Rubinisphaera italica: one gene and its partner. The protein of the gene in region 2 interacts with the protein of the main gene of each other region in a pairwise test. Links are inferred from orthologs where the notes say so. Each region holds a gene or a part of one and is shown on either strand. Other genes may lie near its edges.

Evidence for each region.
Region 1: the proteins of rpe (region 2) and eno interact in binary tests that used the Escherichia coli proteins (3 or more experiments, as listed by UniProt). The link is inferred for Rubinisphaera italica from one-to-one orthologs.

The regions. Positions count from the first base shown.
Region 1 is NZ_SJPG01000001.1:22,274-25,497, forward strand. The notes cover bases 195-3,089. They hold eno (phosphopyruvate hydratase), read right to left. Parts: upstream 2,331-3,089; coding sequence 1,059-2,330; downstream 195-1,058. Other genes in these bases: Pan54_RS00100 (hypothetical protein), read right to left, coding at 195-338; Pan54_RS00105 (hypothetical protein), read right to left, coding at 370-729; Pan54_RS00115 (hypothetical protein), read right to left, coding at 2,528-2,761; nadD (nicotinate-nucleotide adenylyltransferase), read right to left, coding at 2,902-3,089. In the rest of the region: more of Pan54_RS00100, read right to left, coding at 1-194; more of nadD, read right to left, coding at 3,090-3,224. UniProt on the Escherichia coli protein: Catalyzes the reversible conversion of 2-phosphoglycerate (2-PG) into phosphoenolpyruvate (PEP). It is essential for the degradation of carbohydrates via glycolysis.
Region 2 is NZ_SJPG01000001.1:3,640,649-3,643,850, reverse strand. Bases 294-3,166 are described here. They hold rpe (ribulose-phosphate 3-epimerase), read right to left. Parts: upstream 2,133-3,166; coding sequence 1,455-2,132; downstream 294-1,454. Other genes in these bases: Pan54_RS13550 (PQQ-binding-like beta-propeller repeat protein), read right to left, coding at 2,225-3,166; Pan54_RS13560 (histidine phosphatase family protein), read right to left, coding at 802-1,356; accD (acetyl-CoA carboxylase, carboxyltransferase subunit beta), read right to left, coding at 294-708. In the rest of the region: more of accD, read right to left, coding at 1-293; more of Pan54_RS13550, read right to left, coding at 3,167-3,202. UniProt on the Escherichia coli protein: Catalyzes the reversible epimerization of D-ribulose 5-phosphate to D-xylulose 5-phosphate.

The DNA of each region.
Region 1 (3,224 bases), 3.6 Mb from region 2 along the record:
TGGGCTCCAATTAACAATGATTGGAGGCAAAATATGATCGGAAAGCCAATCAATCCACTGATATCTGGCTCTCCTCTTTGTGGCATACTACCGTATAACGCCAGACGGAATAAGATCTGTTGGATCGTAGAAATCAAGATCAATATAAAAGAAACGCCATAGGCATGACCAAAGCCGACATCCAAACCCGCAAACCACTTCAGCGACGCTCGAAGAATAATGGTCCAAATTGGAAGCGTCACCAGAGCAAACAATGCCAGTACAAATAATAAGATGCCGAATATTAGGGCTAGGTTGATGGGCTTTGCCTGAGCGAAAAGCAGCATACAGTCATTCATCTTGGTTCTCTGTTTTCTTATTAATGTTGAATCACGCTCCCAGATTGCGGCGGATCACATAGATGACTAATTCAAATAACATAAACCCCCCAATTACCAGAGAGGCGAGTTGAGATGATACAGGAGCACCATAATCCCTGGATTTTTTCGAACTGGATTTCCCGCGGGAGCGTCGAGCAGGAGGCAACTCATCGGAGATCGGAGCATAGTCCTTGTGACTATCGATAGAGTTCAGTGCGTCGGCGAATTCATCCTCTTCATTTTTGCGTCGACGAGGCCGCGGGACTTTGAGGATTGTATCGCATCCGGGACATTGTATTTTCTTTCCAGCCGCCGAATCTTTCGCCTTAAGAGGTCGAAAGCAATGCTTGCATTCCATACGGATTGACATGAGAACCCCCCAAATTAACACTGATTTATACAACGCGAGGAAGGTATCGTTTGTATACAACTCAGTCAAGTTTGTACACGAATTACAATTTGAGAATCTAGTTAATGATCTCTGAATATGTGATTCGTGGCGCAAAAAAAGCAGCACTAAACTGAATTAGTGCTGCTTGATGTATCAATTGATACAGTCATGCGAATATCTTTTTCGAATCGTGGGTAGCCCCGCACGAAGTTCTGGATTAACTCAACATCAAACTGAAGGCCTCTTGTGGACTTCGTCCACCCAGATAGCGGAGCTATCTGGGCTACCCGATTTTCTATTCAAATCACCTACGAAATCGTGCCACCGTACTGAGCGGTATGACCCAGGATTTCTTCGATTCGCAGTAACTGATTGTACTTCGCGATCCGGTCTGTTCGGCTGGCAGAACCGGTTTTGATCTGTCCAGTTCCCAGTGCGACGGCCAAATCGGCGATGGTTGTGTCTTCGGTTTCGCCGGAACGATGGCTCATGACCGCTGTGTATTTGTTGCGATAAGCCAGGTTGACCGCTTCGATGGTTTCGGTCAGGGTGCCGATCTGGTTCACTTTGACGAGGATACTGTTGGCGATGTTCTCATCAATTCCGCGTTGCAATCTCTTGGAATTGGTTACGAACAGGTCGTCGCCGACAAGCTGACATTTGTCGCCGACAGCTTCGGTCAGCTGCTTCCAGCCATCCCAATCATCTTCGCCGCAGCCATCTTCGACCGAGCAAATTGGATATTTGTTGACCCAACTGGCCAGCAATTCGACGAATCCTGCGGAGTCGTAAGAGGTGCCTTCGAGGTTGTATTGCTTCTTCTTGTCGTCATAAAATTCAGAAGCGGCACAGTCGAGAGCGATTTTGATCTGCTCGCCCGGCTTGTATCCGGCCTTTTCGATGGCGGTCAAAATGACTTCAATCGCTTCCTGAGAGTTCGGCAGGTCTGGAGCAAAGCCCCCTTCATCACCAACGGCAGTGCTCATCCCTTTGTCGGCGAGGACTTTTTTCAGAGCGTGGAAAATTTCTGCACCGGCTCGCAAAGCGTCCGAAAAGCAGGAGAAGCCGAGAGGCATGACCATGAATTCCTGGATGCCGATTCCGTTGTTGGCGTGTTCGCCACCGTTAATGATGTTCATCATTGGAGCTGGCAGAACAGTCGCGGCTGGTCCGCCGATGTAGCGGAACAATGGCAATTCGCAAGATCGGGCGGCAGCGTGAGCGGCAGCCATTGAGCAAGCCAGAATCGCATTAGCTCCCAGTCGAGATTTGTTTTCGGTGCCGTCGGCATCGATCATTGCTTTATCAAGAGCAACCTGTTCGGTCACATCCATATCGTAAAGCAGATCGGCAATTTCGCCGTTCACATTCTGGACGGCATTCAAAACGCTCTTGCCGAGATAAACTGATTTGTCGCCATCCCGCAATTCGCAGGCTTCGTGAGTTCCGGTACTGGCTCCACTTGGAACAGCGGCCCGGCCGAGGGTGCCATCTTCGAGTTCGATGTCGACCTCAACGGTTGGATTTCCACGGCTATCCAAAATTTGACGTGCGAAAACTCCAGAAATTGCCAATCCCATGATCGTGACCTCTTTATGATTTGTTGAATGTTGAGGGTTTATTGTTGAGGGGTCTAGAATTGCTGAAGCCAGTAATGCCTGACTTGCAATGAACCCATATTTCGTACGTGAACCGATTGCGTTTTACCACGCTTTGCCCGAAACATCCACGCAAGGTGGGCGGAAATCGGGAAATCCAACTGATTCCAACGTATGTCTTAGTGTTGATTTTTGTCGGAATTTGTTGCGAAAAATCGAACAACCATCCAGATCGCCATGGCGATCACACCCAGTGCCGGGGCGATGTGCATCGGCTCAGATAGGTAGTGCCAAATGGTTGATTGAGTTTCCGGCTGACCGTGACCGGGGTGCGCCCAGGCGGTTGACGGAACAATTCCGATCAGAAAAATGAATGTCAGCAGGTTCAGGATTTGAGTGATTTTGTTTCGCATAATCAATTCAGGAGCGGTTAGAAAAGGAATTGTGTTCGAGAAATCAGACTGGGTGGCGGGGGCGCTCCGCTTAGCGGAAGCCCCCGGACGTTAAAATTCGGGGGGTTCTCTTCGAGGCGCCCCCGCCACTCGGTGACTATTTACTCTGCAGAAATCTGATACAACTTCTGCTCTGTAATATACCGCTCAACCGGTCTGGGTGTAAGGAAACGGATAGAGAGATTTTTCGAAGCTCGATCCCGCATCATACTGGCGGAGATTTCTATGCCCGGCATTTGAATGATCTGCACCGATTTTCTCACGGAATCCGGCAGTTGCAGGCACATCTCATCGATCTCCGCTTCGCTCATCTGGCCCCGATTGACAGCCGCGATGGTGGCCAGTTCAGCGATTTTCTCGGGATCTCGCCAAGTTGGAAAGTCGTTGAGTGAGTCGGCTCCGATGAGAAAAAAGAGTTCGTCAT
Region 2 (3,202 bases):
GACAGTCGCGACAATGACTCGTGGGCCCGCAAAACCAATCATCGCTTTTTCTTCAGCAACAACAATATCTCCCAGAGATGCGAAGCTGGCGGCGACACCTCCCATTGTTGGGTTTGTCAGGACAGAGATAAAAAAACCGCCTTCTTCATTGTATTTTCCCAGTGCTGCGGAGACTTTGGCCATTTGCATCAGGGATAAAATTCCCTCATGCATACGGGCACCACCTCCAGAACCGCTGACGATAATCAATGGTAGTCGAAGTTCGGTCGCTTTTTCAGTCGCCCGAGTCAGTTTTTCTCCCACAACAGATCCCATACTACCCATGATGAAATCGGGATCTGTCACAGCAATCACTACAGGACGCCCACGCAGGTAACCACGCCCGGCTATACAGGCATCGACCATGCCGGTCTTTTTTTGTTCGGATTTCAGTCGGTCTTTGTAGGGACGGGAATCGACAAAGCCGAGCGGGTCGACCGAGTGCATCTCGGTCATCCACTCCTCAAAACTGCCGACATCGAGCAGTTGTTCGAGTCGGGCTCGTGCTCCGACTTTGAAGTGATGATCGCATTCAGGACAGATACCAAGTAATCGATCGACCTGTTTACGGAAAACCGTGGCCTGACATTCAGGACATTTCAGCCACAATCCCTCAGGAACGCCTCGTTTCGCAGGACGGTCATTTGAATTCGGCTCTTCGTCAGTCATCGAAATACTTTGGTTGCTTGAGGGTTGATTGTTTAGGGTTGAGTGTTTTCTTAATTACACCAATCTTACACTGGCCACACATCTCTGGGCATTCTAAGCTCGGTGCAGTTTCTGCAGTTTGCAGCGTTTAATGTCCTGAGGCTGATGATGCAGGCAGACCTTTCGGCCTTCGACATTACAGGCGATTAAAGTCGCCAGCGGTTCAGGGGCGACAATAAGAATGTGTTTATCTTTCCGCCCATATTGTTTCATTAACTTGATGACACGTTTCACTGCTGCTTCAATTGGTTCGGCATTGGGAATGGCGACTTCCAGAGGCGCATCTTCCCAGTGACGGTAAACAGTTGGGTATTTGCGCTTCACTTCATCGACTTCTAAACCTTCCCAGATTCCCTGGCTGACATTCCGTAAAAGTTCAGAGGACTTAAAAGGGACATCCAGTTTTTCGGAGATGATTTCAGCAGTGCTATGAGAAGGTTCGTTAGGGCCTGAAAGAATCAGATCGATTTCCTGATCTGCCAGCGACTCGATCAAGGTTTCAACTTCTCGAAATCCACCCTCATTGAGAGGCAGGTTCAAAGAGCCTTGAACTCTGTGCTGGGAATCGTAATCGGTTTGTCCGGGACGAACCAGAAAGATTTTGCACATACACCAACCGTGAATTAGCGAAATAATTGCCTGGAACCTCTTCGTTCCTGACGGATACATTCAAATGCAATTTTGCATCGGAATCCAAACGGCACAGTCTATCGAGTTTTGATATTGATTTCAGCTAATAAACCCGAAACCGCCTCAGAATAATCGTCCTTATCGAAGATCGAACTTCCACAGACGAATAAATTTGCCCCATGCTGTGCACATTCCCCTATTGTGTCCAATGCGACGCCACCGTCAATAGAGAGAAACTGATCGTCTCGCAGTAACTCTTTGATGGCAGAGAGTTTATCTAATGCTACTGGCATGAATTTCTGTCCCCCAAAACCCGGATTTACGCTCATCACGAGCACCAGATCACAGGCTGAGATCCAAGGCTTGATTGCCTCGACAGGTGTATCGGGGTTTAGAACGAGGCCCGGAGAACACCCTGACGCTCGAATTTTTTCCAGCAATTCTCCCGGTTCAGGAACGGCTTCGATGTGAATGGTGATTGCATCGCATCCGGCGTTTACATAGTCCTGATAGTATTTTTCAGGATCGCTGATCATCAGATGAGCATCGAATGGTAAGTCGGTACATTTGCGAATCTTCTCAATGACGAGTGCTCCATAGGAGAGATTCGGAACGAAATGTCCATCCATCACATCCATGTGGAGCAGGGGGGCATTCGCTGCTTCGAGCCGAGCGATATCTGTATGCAAATTGGCAAAATCACACTTCAGCATTGAAGGGGCAATTAAAGGACGCTTACCCAGCAGAGATTTCATCCGAGCGTTCATTTTGAAAATCTTTATGAGAGCCGATAAAAAAGGAGCCGCACGCAAAAAAATGTGTGCGGCTGCGGATTTCTGTCAAATAATTACTTCTTGAGCTGATAGCACATCAGGCGATCCTGCTCACGCAGATAAAGTTTGCCATCGACAACCACGGGATGCGCCCAGCTTTTATCTTCCTGATAAACCGGCACAAACGTATTGACCACTTTGTAGTCAGTGGGAGTCGCTTCGATGATGGCCACAAGACCATCCTGATAGCGAAAAATGATTTTGCCATCAACATACAGAATAGCCGCTGAGCCTTTGCCTTCTCCGCGAAGCCCATCGCCACCCCAGACGATTTCTCCCGTATCGAACTTCAGGCAGGTTGGGAAGCCCTGGTTTTGATTGTGGCCGCCGAATAAATAACCATCCTGCAAAACCATTCCTCCGTGATGATTGTTGAATGTCCGTTTTTCAAGCCAGTAGACAGGATCCGCTGACACGCCGTCTCCATCCTTTTTCAAGTGGAGCAATACAGAACCACCACCACCGTAACTTGAGGTGGCAAACACGTAGTCACCTTGAGCAATTGAAGTCGGAATGTTGGCAACCTCGTTTGCGACCTGATTGTAACCCCAGAGAAATTTACCGTCTGAAGCCCGAACTCCAACAACGCCCCGCCCGATCAACTGCACGTATTGTTTGACGCCCGCTCCGTTAGAAACAACAATTGAAGAATAGCCAGCTCCATCTTTCCCTTCGGTTTTTTCCAACTCTGGTTCCGTAAATTCAGGGACAGCGGATCGCCAGACTTCGGAGCCGTCTTTTTTGTTCAGACAGACAATCATCGCTTCGTCACCACCGGGAGTGCAAAGGACATGATCACCATCGACCAATGGAGATTCTGAATATCCCCAGCCGGACATCATCTTGCCGTTCCATTCTGATTTAAAGTCTTTTTCCCAGACTTTCTTACCGGTATTGGCATCCAGACAGGCAATTTTTCCAGAAGAAGCCACAACATACAGTTTGCCATTGTCGTAAGTTGGAGTGCAGCGGGAACCGGGATAACTGTGTTC